DNA from 4 places in the Cytobacillus spongiae genome. Region 3 is predicted to be linked to each of the others. Evidence: a T-box and tRNA genes for the amino acid it is inferred to sense, from the RefSeq annotation. Region 3 holds a T-box; the other regions hold tRNA genes.

Region 1 (3,647 bases), 300 kb from region 3:
AGATAAACTCCGAATGCCAAAGACTTATCCATGGGAGTCAGACTGCGAGTGATAAGATCCGTAGTCGAAAGGGAAACAGCCCAGACCACCAGCTAAGGTCCCAAAGTATACGTTAAGTGGAAAAGGATGTGGAGTTGCTTAGACAACCAGGATGTTGGCTTAGAAGCAGCCACCATTTAAAGAGTGCGTAATAGCTCACTGGTCGAGTGACTCCGCGCCGAAAATGTACCGGGGCTAAACGTATCACCGAAGCTGTGGATTGACATCTACGATGTCAGTGGTAGGAGAGCGTTCTAAGGGCGTTGAAGCTAGACCGCAAGGACTGGTGGAGCGCTTAGAAGTGAGAATGCCGGTATGAGTAGCGAAAGATGGGTGAGAATCCCATCCACCGAATGCCTAAGGTTTCCTGAGGAAGGCTCGTCCGCTCAGGGTTAGTCGGGACCTAAGCCGAGGCTGAAAAGCGTAGGCGATGGACAACAGGTTGATATTCCTGTACCACCTCTTTTCCGTTTGAGCAATGGGGGGACGCAGGAGGATAGGGTAAGCGCGCTGTTGGATATGCGCGTCCAAGCAGTTAGGCCGGTAACGAGGCAAATCCCGTTACCATAAGGCGGAGCTGTGATGGCGAGGGAAATAAAGTACCGAAGTTCCTGATTCCACACTGCCAAGAAAAGCCTCTAGCGAGGAAAAAGGTGCCCGTACCGCAAACCGACACAGGTAGGCGAGGAGAGAATCCTAAGGTGAGCGAGAGAACTCTCGTTAAGGAACTCGGCAAAATGACCCCGTAACTTCGGGAGAAGGGGTGCTTTTTAGGGTGAATAGCCCTGAAAAGCCGCAGTGAATAGGCCCAGGCGACTGTTTAGCAAAAACACAGGTCTCTGCAAAGCCGCAAGGCGAAGTATAGGGGCTGACGCCTGCCCGGTGCTGGAAGGTTAAGAGGAGGGGTTAGCGTAAGCGAAGCTCTGAATCGAAGCCCCAGTAAACGGCGGCCGTAACTATAACGGTCCTAAGGTAGCGAAATTCCTTGTCGGGTAAGTTCCGACCCGCACGAAAGGCGTAACGATCTGGGCACTGTCTCAACGAGAGACTCGGTGAAATTATAGTACCTGTGAAGATGCAGGTTACCCGCGACAGGACGGAAAGACCCCGTGGAGCTTTACTGTAGCCTGATATTGAATTTTGGTACAGCTTGTACAGGATAGGTAGGAGCCTTGGAAGCCGGAGCGCCAGCTTCGGTGGAGGCATTGGTGGGATACTACCCTGGCTGTATTGAAATTCTAACCCACGCCCCTGATCGGGGCGGGAGACAGTGTCAGGTGGGCAGTTTGACTGGGGCGGTCGCCTCCTAAAGAGTAACGGAGGCGCCCAAAGGTTCCCTCAGAATGGTTGGAAATCATTCGTAGAGTGTAAAGGCACAAGGGAGCTTGACTGCGAGACCTACAAGTCGAGCAGGGACGAAAGTCGGGCTTAGTGATCCGGTGGTTCCGCATGGAAGGGCCATCGCTCAACGGATAAAAGCTACCCCGGGGATAACAGGCTTATCTCCCCCAAGAGTCCACATCGACGGGGAGGTTTGGCACCTCGATGTCGGCTCATCGCATCCTGGGGCTGTAGTCGGTCCCAAGGGTTGGGCTGTTCGCCCATTAAAGCGGTACGCGAGCTGGGTTCAGAACGTCGTGAGACAGTTCGGTCCCTATCCGTCGTGGGCGTAGGAAATTTGAGAGGAGCTGTCCTTAGTACGAGAGGACCGGGATGGACGCACCGCTGGTGTACCAGTTGTCTTGCCAAAGGCATCGCTGGGTAGCTATGTGCGGAAGGGATAAGTGCTGAAAGCATCTAAGCATGAAGCCCCCCTCAAGATGAGATTTCCCATAGCGCAAGCTAGTAAGATCCCTGAAAGATGATCAGGTTGATAGGTCAGAGGTGGAAGCATGGTGACATGTGGAGCTGACTGATACTAATCGATCGAGGACTTAACCAAATAAGAAAGCGAAGGCGACTGTACAACTTCGATAGAAGGTAGGAGCCGTAGCTGGACTAGTTATGAAAATGGCATTACCGATATTCTTTCTTCTTCTATACATTATCTAGTTTTGAGGGAATAAATATAAAATTTCTCTTGAAAAATACTTAAAACATATTATAATAATATATGTCTTTAAGAAAAGTTTGGTGACGATAGCGAGAAGGTCACACCCGTTCCCATGCCGAACACGGAAGTTAAGCTTCTCAGCGCCGATGGTAGTTAGGGGCTGTCCCCTTGTGAGAGTAGGACGTCGCCAAGCGTATATAATGGAGGATTAGCTCAGCTGGGAGAGCACCTGCCTTACAAGCAGGGGGTCGGCGGTTCGATCCCGTCATCCTCCACCATATTCTTTATGCCGGTGTAGCTCAATTGGTAGAGCAACTGACTTGTAATCAGTAGGTTGGGGGTTCAAGTCCTCTCGCCGGCACCATTTTATATACTAATATGAGCCATTAGCTCAGTCGGTAGAGCATCTGACTTTTAATCAGAGGGTCGAAGGTTCGAGTCCTTCATGGCTCACCATTTATATCATGCGGGTGTGGCGGAATTGGCAGACGCACCAGACTTAGGATCTGGCGCCGCAAGGCGTGGGGGTTCGACTCCCTTCACCCGCACCAATTATATATGCGGAAGTAGTTCAGTGGTAGAACACCACCTTGCCAAGGTGGGGGTCGCGGGTTCGAATCCCGTCTTCCGCTCCAAAGGTAGTGCCGGGGTGGCGGAACTGGCAGACGCACAGGACTTAAAATCCTGCGGTAGGTGACTACCGTACCGGTTCGATTCCGGTCCTCGGCACCATTTTATAAATATTGCGCCCGTAGCTCAATTGGATAGAGCGTTTGACTACGGATCAAAAGGTTAGGGGTTCGACTCCTCTCGGGCGCGCCATTTCGGGAAGTAGCTCAGCTTGGTAGAGCACTTGGTTTGGGACCAAGGGGTCGCAGGTTCGAATCCTGTCTTCCCGACCATTTTCTAAAAAAGATTGGGGCCTTAGCTCAGCTGGGAGAGCGCCTGCCTTGCACGCAGGAGGTCAGCGGTTCGATCCCGCTAGGCTCCACCAATTATACTTTGATTTATCATGGCGGCGTAGCTCAGCTGGCTAGAGCGTACGGTTCATACCCGTGAGGTCGTGGGTTCGATTCCCTCCGCCGCTACCATGAAGTCTTGGACCTTTAGCTCAGCTGGTTAGAGCAGACGGCTCATAACCGTCCGGTCGTAGGTTCGAGTCCTACAAGGTCCACCATCTCAATTTTATACTGCGGAGGAATACCCAAGTCCGGCTGAAGGGATCGGTCTTGAAAACCGACAGGCGGGTTAAACCGCGCGGGGGTTCGAATCCCTCTTCCTCCGCCACTTATTTATCTAAATATTATTATCGCGGGGTGGAGCAGTCCGGTAGCTCGTCGGGCTCATAACCCGAAGGTCGCAGGTTCAAATCCTGTCCCCGCAATTTGGTCCGGTAGTTCAGTTGGTTAGAATGCCTGCCTGTCACGCAGGAGGTCGCGGGTTCGAGTCCCGTCCGGACCGCCATTTTCACGAAATAAGTAATGTATTATTATATTTGGCTCAGTCGGTAGAGCACGACCGAATAAGCTTCTTGAATAATCATTCTGAAATCGGA
Region 2 (3,647 bases), 2.0 Mb from region 3:
TTGGCTCCACAGGCAGGACTCGAACCTGCGACCGATCGGTTAACAGCCGATAGCTCTACCACTGAGCTACTGTGGAATGTTAATATGTATATAATACCATGTATATTCATAAAAATTCAAGTGTATATTATGGTGGGCCTAAATGGACTCGAACCATCGACCTCACGCTTATCAGGCGTGCGCTCTAACCAGCTGAGCTATAGGCCCCTAATTGGAGCGGGTGATGGGAATCGAACCCACGACATCAGCTTGGAAGGCTGAGGTTTTACCATTAAACTACACCCGCATATTAATTAAATGGAGGCGGCAACCGGATTTGAACCGGTGGTGAAGGTTTTGCAGACCTCTGCCTTACCACTTGGCTATGCCGCCCTTTTGGCTGGGCTAGCAGGATTCGAACCTACGCATGACGGAGTCAAAGTCCGTTGCCTTACCGCTTGGCTATAGCCCACTATTTATAATCACATATTAAATTATTTAATAATAATGGGGCGACTGATGGGAATCGAACCCACGAGTGTCGGAGCCACAATCCGATGCGTTAACCACTTCGCCACAGCCGCCATGATAAATACTTTGTTTGATTGGCAGGGGCAGTAGGAATCGAACCCACACCGGAGGTTTTGGAGACCTCTGTTCTACCGTTAAACTATGCCCCTATGTAAATGGTGGAGGGGGACGGATTCGAACCGCCGAACCCGAAGGAGCGGATTTACAGTCCGCCGCGTTTAGCCACTTCGCTACCCCTCCATAATGAAAGGTGGCTCAGGACGGAATCGAACCGCCGACACAAGGATTTTCAGTCCTTTGCTCTACCGACTGAGCTACTGAGCCAAATAATATTTTAACATACTTATTTCGTAAAATGAGTCAAAGTCAAACCTTCGTCCCGATTTCAGAATGATTATTCATGAAGCCATTCAATCGGTACGCTGTTGATTATTCAAGAAGCTTATTCATTCGTGCTCTACCGACTGAGCTACTGAGCAAATATAATAATGTATTACTTGTTTCGTAAAAATGGCGGTCCGGACGGGACTCGAACCCGCGACCTCCTGCGTGACAGGCAGGCATTCTAACCAACTGAACTACCGGACCAAATTGCGGGGACAGGATTTGAACCTGCGACCTTCGGGTTATGAGCCCGACGAGCTACCGGACTGCTCCACCCCGCGATAATATAATAGTAATAAAAAATATGGAGGAGGAAGAGGGATTCGAACCCCCGCGCGGTTTAACCCGCCTGTCGGTTTTCAAGACCGATCCCTTCAGCCGAACTTGGGTATTCCTCCGTTTAATTATAATATGAAGTTAATAGCGGCGGAGGGAATCGAACCCACGACCTCACGGGTATGAACCGTACGCTCTAGCCAGCTGAGCTACGCCGCCATGATGAATCAAATTATAATTGGTGGAGCCTAGCGGGATCGAACCGCTGACCTCCTGCGTGCAAGGCAGGCGCTCTCCCAGCTGAGCTAAGGCCCCAATGAATTTATAAGAAGTGGTCGGGAAGACAGGATTCGAACCTGCGACCCCTTGGTCCCAAACCAAGTGCTCTACCAAGCTGAGCTACTTCCCGTAATGGCGCGCCCGAGAGGAGTCGAACCCCTAACCTTTTGATCCGTAGTCAAACGCTCTATCCAATTGAGCTACGGGCGCTTTTTATAAAATGATGCCGAGGACCGGAATCGAACCGGTACGGTAGTCACCTACCGCAGGATTTTAAGTCCTGTGCGTCTGCCAGTTCCGCCACCCCGGCACTATCTTTGGAGCGGAAGACGGGATTCGAACCCGCGACCCCCACCTTGGCAAGGTGGTGTTCTACCACTGAACTACTTCCGCATATATAAATAATGCGGGTGAAGGGAGTCGAACCCCCACGCCTTGCGGCGCCAGATCCTAAGTCTGGTGCGTCTGCCAATTCCGCCACACCCGCATATTCTAAATGGTGAGCCATGAAGGACTCGAACCTTCGACCCTCTGATTAAAAGTCAGATGCTCTACCGACTGAGCTAATGGCTCATTCAAAAAATGGTGCCGGCGAGAGGACTTGAACCCCCAACCTACTGATTACAAGTCAGTTGCTCTACCAATTGAGCTACACCGGCATAAAACATATGGTGGAGGATGACGGGATCGAACCGCCGACCCCCTGCTTGTAAGGCAGGTGCTCTCCCAGCTGAGCTAATCCTCCATATTAAAATGGTGACCCGTACGGGATTCGAACCCGTGTTACCGCCGTGAAAGGGCGGTGTCTTAACCGCTTGACCAACGGGCCAATTTAGTAAGTCTAGCAATGTCCTACTCTCACAAGGGGACAGCCCCTAACTACCATCGGCGCTGAGAAACTTAACTTCCGTGTTCGGCATGGGAACGGGTGTGACCTTCTCGCAATAATTACTAGACTTTAAATTAGCGACAAAAATTATATTAACAAAACAATAATATTTTGTCAAGAGGTTCATTCCCTCAAAACTAGATAATGTATAGAAGAAGAAAGAATAACGGTAATGCCATTTTCATAACTAATCCAGCTCCGGCTCCTACCTTCTATCGAAGTTGTACAGTCGCCTTCGCTTTCTTATTTGGTTAAGTCCTCGATCGATTAGTATCAGTCAGCTCCACATGTCACCATGCTTCCACCTCTGACCTATCAACCTGATCATCTTTCAGGGATCTTACTAGCTTGCGCTATGGGAAATCTCATCTTGAGGGGGGCTTCATGCTTAGATGCTTTCAGCACTTATCCCTTCCGCACATAGCTACCCAGCGATGCCTTTGGCAAGACAACTGGTACACCAGCGGTGCGTCCATCCCGGTCCTCTCGTACTAAGGACAGCTCCTCTCAAATTTCCTACGCCCACGACGGATAGGGACCGAACTGTCTCACGACGTTCTGAACCCAGCTCGCGTACCGCTTTAATGGGCGAACAGCCCAACCCTTGGGACCGACTACAGCCCCAGGATGCGATGAGCCGACATCGAGGTGCCAAACCTCCCCGTCGATGTGGACTCTTGGGGGAGATAAGCCTGTTATCCCCGGGGTAGCTTTTATCCGTTGAGCGATGGCCCTTCCATGCGGAACCACCGGATCACTAAGCCCGACTTTCGTCCCTGCTCGACTTGTAGGTCTCGCAGTCAAGCTCCCTTGTGCCTTTACACTCTACGAATGATTTCCAACCATTCTGAGGGAACCTTTGGGCGCCTCCGTTACTCTTTAGGAGGCGACCGCCCCAGTCAAACTGCCCACCTGACACTGTCTCCCGCCCCGATCAGGGGCGTGGGTTAGAATTTCAATACAGCCAGGGTAGTATCCCACCAATGCCTCCACCGAAGCTGGCGCTCCGGCTTCCAAGGCTCCTACCTATCCTGTACAAGCTGTACCAAAATTCAATATCAGGCTACAGTAAAGCTCCACGGGGTCTTTCCGTCCTGTCGCGGGTAACCTGCATCTTCACAGGTACTATAATTTCACCGAGTCTCTCGTTGAGACAGTGCCCAGATCGTTACGCCTTTCGTGCGGGTCGGAACTTACCCGACAAGGAATTTCGCTACCTTAGGACCGTTATAGTTACGGCCGCCGTTTACTGGGGCTTCGATTCAGAGCTTCGCTTACGCTAACCCCTCCTCTTAACCTTCCAGCACCG
Region 3 (3,647 bases):
GCTTTATTCTTTTCAATGGTTTGTAGGGTTTCCGCATTCTTAGCTTTAACGACCATTTTAATCTTCTTACTCATCGGAGTGTTCACTTCTGCTCGGATGTTACGAACGGAACGAATAATCTCAACTAGAAGTTTCATTTCGTTTGCGGCTTGAACATCTGTAAGTGACTCGTTCACTTGTGGCCATTTTGCAATTGTAATTGATTCCCCTTTATGTGGTAGGTTTTGCCAAATTTCTTCTGTTATAAATGGCATGAATGGGTGAAGCAGACGCATAGTTTGATCTAATACATATGCAAGAATTGAACGAGTTGTTTTCTTGGCTGCTTCATCTTCTCCATTTAAAGGAAGCTTCGCCATTTCAATATACCAATCACAGAAATCATCCCAGATGAAATTGTAGAGTATTCGGCCAACCTCCCCAAATTCATAACGGTCTGATAGCCTTGTTACCGTTTCAATCGTTTCATTTAGTCGTGTTAATATCCATTTATCGGCAACAGACTTTTCACCTGTTAGATCAATTTCTTCAAACTTCATACCGTTCATATTCATTAACGCAAATCTTGAGGCATTCCAAATTTTATTAGCAAAGTTCCAAGTTGCTTCAACCTTTTCCATGCTAAAGCGAAGGTCTTGACCAGGCGAGCTGCCAGTAGATAAGAAATAACGTAAAGAGTCCGCTCCATATTGGTCAATAACATCCATTGGGTCAACTCCATTGCCTAGAGATTTACTCATTTTTCTCCCTTGTGCATCACGAACAAGACCATGAATTAATACATCGTTAAATGGACGTTGACCGGTAAATTCAAGCCCTTGGAAAATCATTCGCGATACCCAGAAGAAGATGATATCGTAGCCTGTTACTAAACAAGCTGTTGGATAATAGCGTTTGAAATCAGCTGCTCCTGTATCTGGCCAGCCCATCGTTGAAAAAGGCCACAAGGCAGAACTGAACCATGTATCTAAGACATCCTTATCCTGCTCCCAATTTTCAATATCTGAAGGAGCTTCATTGCCTACATATACTTCACCTGTTTCTTTATGATACCAAGCTGGAATGCGATGCCCCCACCAAAGCTGTCGAGAAATACACCAGTCGCGAATATTTTCCATCCAATGTAGGTATGTCTTTTCAAAGCGTTCTGGAACAAAGTTCACCTTATTTTCTTTATTTTGAAGTGCAACTGCCTCATCTGCTAATGGTTGCATTTTTACAAACCATTGAGTAGATAAATATGGTTCAACTACAGCTCCGCTTCGTTCCGAGTGTCCAACTGAGTGCATATGCTCTTCGATTTTGAAAAGCACTCCTTGCTCCTGCAAATCTTTCACAATCTGCTTACGGCATTCAAAACGATCCATTCCACTATATTTACCAGCTTTGTCATTCATGCTTCCATCCTCGTTCATCACAAGGATCCGATCTAAATTGTGTCGGTTTCCGATTTCGAAATCGTTTGGATCATGTGCTGGTGTAATTTTCACGGCTCCTGAACCGAACTCCATATCAACATAATCATCACCTACAATTGGAATTTCACGACCAACAATCGGTAATGTAACCATTTTTCCAATTAAGTGCTTATAGCGATCATCTTCCGGATGAACAGCAACAGCTGAGTCACCAAGCATTGTTTCTGGACGGGTTGTGGCAATTTCAATATGCCCAGATCCATCTGCTAGAGGATATTTCATATGATAGAACGCACCTTGAACATCCTTGTAAATTACTTCTATATCGGATAAAGCCGTCTTCGTAGCTGGATCCCAGTTAATGATATATTCGCCGCGGTATATTAGGCCTTTGTTGAAAAGAGATACGAATACTTCACGAACCGCCTTTGATAGCCCCTCATCTAACGTAAAACGCTCACGGCTATAATCTAAGCCTAAGCCTAGCTTCGACCACTGCTCACGAATATGACTTGCGTATTCTTCCTTCCATTTCCAAGTTTCTTCTACAAATTTCTCCCTGCCTAGATCATAACGGCTTTTTCCATCATTGCGAAGCTTTTCTTCTACCTTTGCTTGAGTCGCAATACCTGCGTGATCCATTCCCGGAAGCCATAAAACATCGTAGCCTTGCATACGCTTCATACGAGTTAATATATCTTGGAGTGTCGTATCCCAGGCATGACCTAAGTGAAGCTTTCCTGTTACATTCGGCGGGGGAATGACAATCGTATATGGCTGTTTTTCCTCATCATCCTTCGCCTCGAAAAATTTCCCATCTAACCACCAATTATAACGGCCTTTTTCAATGCTACTTGGATTATACTTTGTAGGCATTTGTAACTCATTGTTTTCCATTTTTTATTCCTCCATTTAAGAACTTGAAATTCTAGTTACACTGTTCCACTTCAGTTCATCTGACCTGCTATGCAAAAGCCTAGAGAACAAGAACCTACGTAAAACAAAAAAATCCATCCGTCTCATAAAAGGACGAATGGATGCTATTTCGCGGTACCACCTTTTTTCCAATTGGCAAATAAACCAAATTGGCACTTACATGGATAACGGATCTCCGTCTCTCACTACTCAGACCAAGCCTTTCGCAAAAGAAGCTCCAGGGCGACCTTCCAATGGTTTACTTAGAAAGCCTTTCAGCAAATGGCTTTCCTCTCTTTAAAAGTAAAGGACACTGTACTCTTCCCTATCTTAGCTACAAATATGGAATGATTATATTAGATATACTACCGAAAAAAAGGGATTTACGTCAATAAGCATATACGATTTTTTTTACTTTTATACATTACGAGGGAAAAATTTAGGTGAAAGACACAATCAAACAAACATATACATAAGATAAAGTAATCCTATCTCTACGGTTTAAGTACTCAAAACTTATTATTGACGAAAGGATGGGGACAGATGCGCAGAAAATATAATCCATACACGCTACCACCTTGGTTACGTTCAATTAGGGGAATTTGCTCTCAACTGATTATTCCGTTTTGCATCTTTCAAGGAATACGAACTTTTTTAATACCAACAACTTTTGATGTCATGCTACTAGCCATCTTTATTCTGATTGCTGTTGCATTTCATTTAGAATTTATTTAAGGAGCCCTAACTACGTTAGTCTTGGGCTCCTTTCTGTGCTTCTGCTTGAGCGGCTTGCTCCTTTGCCTGCTGCTTTTGCTTCTCAATTTCATCAATTCTCATGACCACATATTCTGTATTCTTTAGTAGCCAATATTGCTTTTGTAGATGTTGAAGATTCTTTCTTTCACTCTTGTTTCCTTCTGTATGATAATATTTTTCAGCAGCCTTTATAATTGGAGCTGGGTGTGCTAAATAACTTGTAAATAAGAGCATTTCTGCCTCTTTAAATGGAGCATATTTTAAATACGTATAAAGCCAATCCACACATTCTTCACATTGCTTCGGATATGTCTTTAGCGACCTTGATAGGATAGGTAACAAATCGTGGAATGGTGAGCTTTCACGAGCTTTTTCAAAGTTTGCTAAGTATCCATACCCTCTGTCATCATAAAGGAAGTGCTCCGTTGAAACTTTCCCATGAACAACAACAGTTCTTGCTTTTTCCTCCTCTTTTGTCTTTTCATACCATTCTTTTAATTTATTTTTCGAAAATCTTAGTGCTTGGTTAATATCGTTAAAATATAAGATAAAAGCCAT
Region 4 (3,647 bases), 1.8 Mb from region 3:
ACATCTCTTGATTACAGCTGATGAATCCGGCCCGTTTGGAACACCTTTTGTAGATTCACAAAGGTCAGCCGTCACAGTAGAAACGACCAACGCACTTCAAATTGTATATTTAAGACCTTCCTTGACCTCCGAAGAAAGTACTAAGCTAATAGAGTCCCTAATGAATATGTTTACCCAAATTCATGGAGGAGAAAGTCAATTTCAAGTAAAAGGATGCTAAGGAGCATCCTTTTTTTGTATTCATTAGGTCAGAACAAAGAAAAAACGCAATACCACGTTATGTTTCAAACGAGATACTGCGTTGTGACCTAATATGTATGGAGCGGGTGATGGGAATCGAACCCACGACATCAGCTTGGAAGGCTGAGGTTTTACCATTAAACTACACCCGCGTTGCAAAATTACTCAGAATTTGTCGAAGCTTATGCAAAAAATAAAACAGGAAAACCTGTTATGAGAGATACCGGTGGTCGGGGTCGAACCGACACTCCAGAAGGAACACGATTTTGAGTCGTGCGCGTCTGCCAATTCCGCCACACCGGCATATCAAGTTACTATTAAGTGGTGCCGAGGACCGGAATCGAACCGGTACGGTAGTCACCTACCGCAGGATTTTAAGTCCTGTGCGTCTGCCAGTTCCGCCACCCCGGCATTTATCGTAAGGCTTGTCCAAGTGTGTAAAAAAAAGATGGAGGCGGCAACCGGATTCGAACCGGTGGTAAAGGTTTTGCAGACCTCTGCCTTACCACTTGGCTATGCCGCCGAAAAAATATGGAGCGGAAGACGGGATTCGAACCCGCGACCCCCACCTTGGCAAGGTGGTGTTCTACCACTGAACTACTTCCGCAAATGGCTGGGCTAGCAGGATTCGAACCTACGCATGACGGAGTCAAAGTCCGTTGCCTTACCGCTTGGCTATAGCCCAATGAATGAACGATCACTATTTTTTAATTTTTATGATGACAATACTTAATATATGCAATTGAATATGAGATGTTACTAAAAATGGGGCGACTGATGGGAATCGAACCCACGAGTGTCGGAGCCACAATCCGATGCGTTAACCACTTCGCCACAGCCGCCATAATGAATATTAAGTTTGGTTGGCAGGGGCAGTAGGAATCGAACCCACACCGGAGGTTTTGGAGACCTCTGTTCTACCGTTAAACTATGCCCCTATTTAATGGTGGAGGGGGACGGATTCGAACCGCCGAACCCGAAGGAGCGGATTTACAGTCCGCCGCGTTTAGCCACTTCGCTACCCCTCCAGTAATATGAATGATTATAACATATAAATAACACTTATAGTATTCCTATAGTGTCATAATAGTACATAAAATGGTGGCTCAGGACGGAATCGAACCGCCGACACAAGGATTTTCAGTCCTTTGCTCTACCAACTGAGCTACTGAGCCAAATGAAATGGCGGTCCGGACGGGACTCGAACCCGCGACCTCCTGCGTGACAGGCAGGCATTCTAACCAACTGAACTACCGGACCAAATTGCGGGGACAGGATTTGAACCTGCGACCTTCGGGTTATGAGCCCGACGAGCTACCAGACTGCTCCACCCCGCGATAATAGTATATAATGGTGGAGGATGACGGGATCGAACCGCCGACCCCCTGCTTGTAAGGCAGGTGCTCTCCCAGCTGAGCTAATCCTCCATATTAAAGTGGTGACCCGTACGGGATTCGAACCCGTGTTACCGCCGTGAAAGGGCGGTGTCTTAACCGCTTGACCAACGGGCCAGTATATAATGGCGGAGAGCAAGGGATTTGAACCCTTGAGACAGGTTTTGCCCGCCTACACGATTTCCAATCGTGCTCCTTCGGCCACTCGGACAGCTCTCCTAAATGGCTCCGCAGGTAGGACTCGAACCTACGACCGTTCGGTTAACAGCCGAATGCTCTACCACTGAGCTACTGCGGAATAATAATTATAACAGCTTGGCGACGTCCTACTCTCACAAGGGGACAGCCCCTAACTACCATCGGCGCTGAGAAGCTTAACTTCCGTGTTCGGCATGGGAACGGGTGTGACCTTCTCGCTATCGCCACCAAACTATTTAGAAAGACAAATAGTATTATATAAAATATACTAATGTTTTTCAAGAGGTTTTTAATATTTGATCCCTCAAAACTAGATAATGTATAGAAGAAGAAAGAATATCGGTAATGCCATTTTCATAACTAGTCCAGCTACGGCTCCTACCTTCTATCGAAGTTGTACAGTCGCCTTCGCTTTCTTATTTGGTTAAGTCCTCGATCGATTAGTATCAGTCAGCTCCACATGTCACCATGCTTCCACCTCTGACCTATCAACCTGATCATCTTTCAGGGATCTTACTAGCTTGCGCTATGGGAAATCTCATCTTGAGGGGGGCTTCATGCTTAGATGCTTTCAGCACTTATCCCTTCCGCACATAGCTACCCAGCGATGCCTTTGGCAAGACAACTGGTACACCAGCGGTGCGTCCATCCCGGTCCTCTCGTACTAAGGACAGCTCCTCTCAAATTTCCTACGCCCACGACGGATAGGGACCGAACTGTCTCACGACGTTCTGAACCCAGCTCGCGTACCGCTTTAATGGGCGAACAGCCCAACCCTTGGGACCGACTACAGCCCCAGGATGCGATGAGCCGACATCGAGGTGCCAAACCTCCCCGTCGATGTGGACTCTTGGGGGAGATAAGCCTGTTATCCCCGGGGTAGCTTTTATCCGTTGAGCGATGGCCCTTCCATGCGGAACCACCGGATCACTAAGCCCGACTTTCGTCCCTGCTCGACTTGTAGGTCTCGCAGTCAAGCTCCCTTGTGCCTTTACACTCTACGAATGATTTCCAACCATTCTGAGGGAACCTTTGGGCGCCTCCGTTACTCTTTAGGAGGCGACCGCCCCAGTCAAACTGCCCACCTGACACTGTCTCCCGCCCCGATCAGGGGCGTGGGTTAGAATTTCAATACAGCCAGGGTAGTATCCCACCAATGCCTCCACCGAAGCTGGCGCTCCGGCTTCCAAGGCTCCTACCTATCCTGTACAAGCTGTACCAAAATTCAATATCAGGCTACAGTAAAGCTCCACGGGGTCTTTCCGTCCTGTCGCGGGTAACCTGCATCTTCACAGGTACTATAATTTCACCGAGTCTCTCGTTGAGACAGTGCCCAGATCGTTACGCCTTTCGTGCGGGTCGGAACTTACCCGACAAGGAATTTCGCTACCTTAGGACCGTTATAGTTACGGCCGCCGTTTACTGGGGCTTCGATTCAGAGCTTCGCTTACGCTAACCCCTCCTCTTAACCTTCCAGCACCGGGCAGGCGTCAGCCCCTATACTTCGCCTTGCGGCTTTGCAGAGACCTGTGTTTTTGCTAAACAGTCGCCTGGGCCTATTCACTGCGGCTTTTCAGGGCTATTCACCCTAAAAAGCACCCCTTCTCCCGAAGTTACGGGGTCATTTTGCCGAGTTCCTTAACGAGAGTTCTCTCGCTCACCTTAGGATTCTCTCCTCGCCTACCTGTGTCGGTTTGCGGTACGGGCACCTTTTTCCTCGCTAGAGGCTTTTCTTGGCAGTGTGGAATCAGGAACTTCGGTACTTTATTTCCCTCGCCATCACAGCTCCGCCTTATGGTAACGGGATTTGCCTCG

What was found. A T-box is a leader RNA that pairs with one kind of tRNA and senses whether it is charged. The one in region 3 lies ahead of LS684_RS15555 (valine--tRNA ligase), so its partner is inferred to be a tRNA-Val.
Region 1: it has a tRNA-Val gene. The T-box ahead of LS684_RS15555 (valine--tRNA ligase) is inferred to sense a tRNA for this amino acid. The anticodon was not compared.
Region 2: it has a tRNA-Val gene. The T-box ahead of LS684_RS15555 (valine--tRNA ligase) is inferred to sense a tRNA for this amino acid. The anticodon was not compared.
Region 4: it has a tRNA-Val gene. The T-box ahead of LS684_RS15555 (valine--tRNA ligase) is inferred to sense a tRNA for this amino acid. The anticodon was not compared.

Annotation. Positions count from the first base shown of each region.
Region 1 is NZ_CP089997.1:3,364,817-3,368,463, reverse strand. It holds rRNA gene LS684_RS17040 (23S ribosomal RNA) at 1-1,981, shown strand, start outside; rRNA gene rrf (5S ribosomal RNA) at 2,169-2,285, shown strand; tRNA gene LS684_RS17030 (tRNA-Val) at 2,295-2,370, shown strand; tRNA gene LS684_RS17025 (tRNA-Thr) at 2,381-2,456, shown strand; tRNA gene LS684_RS17020 (tRNA-Lys) at 2,473-2,548, shown strand; tRNA gene LS684_RS17015 (tRNA-Leu) at 2,559-2,643, shown strand; tRNA gene LS684_RS17010 (tRNA-Gly) at 2,653-2,727, shown strand; tRNA gene LS684_RS17005 (tRNA-Leu) at 2,736-2,824, shown strand; tRNA gene LS684_RS17000 (tRNA-Arg) at 2,838-2,914, shown strand; tRNA gene LS684_RS16995 (tRNA-Pro) at 2,918-2,994, shown strand; tRNA gene LS684_RS16990 (tRNA-Ala) at 3,011-3,086, shown strand; tRNA gene LS684_RS16985 (tRNA-Met) at 3,107-3,183, shown strand; tRNA gene LS684_RS16980 (tRNA-Ile) at 3,193-3,269, shown strand; tRNA gene LS684_RS16975 (tRNA-Ser) at 3,287-3,379, shown strand; tRNA gene LS684_RS16970 (tRNA-Met) at 3,403-3,476, shown strand; tRNA gene LS684_RS16965 (tRNA-Asp) at 3,480-3,556, shown strand.
Region 2 is NZ_CP089997.1:951,918-955,564, reverse strand. It holds tRNA gene LS684_RS05080 (tRNA-Asn) at 2-76, opposite strand; tRNA gene LS684_RS05075 (tRNA-Ile) at 131-207, opposite strand; tRNA gene LS684_RS05070 (tRNA-Gly) at 213-286, opposite strand; tRNA gene LS684_RS05065 (tRNA-Cys) at 299-372, opposite strand; tRNA gene LS684_RS05060 (tRNA-Gln) at 377-451, opposite strand; tRNA gene LS684_RS05055 (tRNA-His) at 488-563, opposite strand; tRNA gene LS684_RS05050 (tRNA-Trp) at 586-659, opposite strand; tRNA gene LS684_RS05045 (tRNA-Tyr) at 667-750, opposite strand; tRNA gene LS684_RS05040 (tRNA-Phe) at 762-834, opposite strand; tRNA gene LS684_RS05035 (tRNA-Asp) at 1,022-1,098, opposite strand; tRNA gene LS684_RS05030 (tRNA-Met) at 1,102-1,175, opposite strand; tRNA gene LS684_RS05025 (tRNA-Ser) at 1,200-1,292, opposite strand; tRNA gene LS684_RS05020 (tRNA-Met) at 1,316-1,389, opposite strand; tRNA gene LS684_RS05015 (tRNA-Ala) at 1,410-1,485, opposite strand; tRNA gene LS684_RS05010 (tRNA-Pro) at 1,503-1,579, opposite strand; tRNA gene LS684_RS05005 (tRNA-Arg) at 1,583-1,659, opposite strand; tRNA gene LS684_RS05000 (tRNA-Leu) at 1,674-1,759, opposite strand; tRNA gene LS684_RS04995 (tRNA-Gly) at 1,768-1,842, opposite strand; tRNA gene LS684_RS04990 (tRNA-Leu) at 1,855-1,936, opposite strand; tRNA gene LS684_RS04985 (tRNA-Lys) at 1,947-2,022, opposite strand; tRNA gene LS684_RS04980 (tRNA-Thr) at 2,033-2,108, opposite strand; tRNA gene LS684_RS04975 (tRNA-Val) at 2,119-2,194, opposite strand; tRNA gene LS684_RS04970 (tRNA-Glu) at 2,204-2,278, opposite strand; rRNA gene rrf (5S ribosomal RNA) at 2,289-2,405, opposite strand; rRNA gene LS684_RS04960 (23S ribosomal RNA) at 2,586-3,647, opposite strand, start outside.
Region 3 is NZ_CP089997.1:3,068,179-3,071,825, forward strand. It holds gene LS684_RS15555 (valine--tRNA ligase) at 1-2,315, opposite strand, end outside; T-box leader at 2,441-2,674, opposite strand; gene LS684_RS15560 (hypothetical protein) at 2,877-3,068, shown strand; gene ysxE (spore coat protein YsxE) at 3,084-3,647, opposite strand, start outside.
Region 4 is NZ_CP089997.1:786,444-790,090, reverse strand. It holds gene LS684_RS04165 (B3/B4 domain-containing protein) at 1-220, shown strand, start outside; tRNA gene LS684_RS04160 (tRNA-Gly) at 319-392, opposite strand; tRNA gene LS684_RS04155 (tRNA-Leu) at 462-543, opposite strand; tRNA gene LS684_RS04150 (tRNA-Leu) at 563-651, opposite strand; tRNA gene LS684_RS04145 (tRNA-Cys) at 690-763, opposite strand; tRNA gene LS684_RS04140 (tRNA-Gly) at 773-847, opposite strand; tRNA gene LS684_RS04135 (tRNA-Gln) at 851-925, opposite strand; tRNA gene LS684_RS04130 (tRNA-His) at 1,007-1,082, opposite strand; tRNA gene LS684_RS04125 (tRNA-Trp) at 1,105-1,178, opposite strand; tRNA gene LS684_RS04120 (tRNA-Tyr) at 1,185-1,268, opposite strand; tRNA gene LS684_RS04115 (tRNA-Phe) at 1,340-1,415, opposite strand; tRNA gene LS684_RS04110 (tRNA-Asp) at 1,424-1,500, opposite strand; tRNA gene LS684_RS04105 (tRNA-Met) at 1,504-1,577, opposite strand; tRNA gene LS684_RS04100 (tRNA-Val) at 1,592-1,667, opposite strand; tRNA gene LS684_RS04095 (tRNA-Glu) at 1,677-1,751, opposite strand; tRNA gene LS684_RS04090 (tRNA-Ser) at 1,761-1,853, opposite strand; tRNA gene LS684_RS04085 (tRNA-Asn) at 1,858-1,932, opposite strand; rRNA gene rrf (5S ribosomal RNA) at 1,948-2,064, opposite strand; rRNA gene LS684_RS04075 (23S ribosomal RNA) at 2,253-3,647, opposite strand, start outside.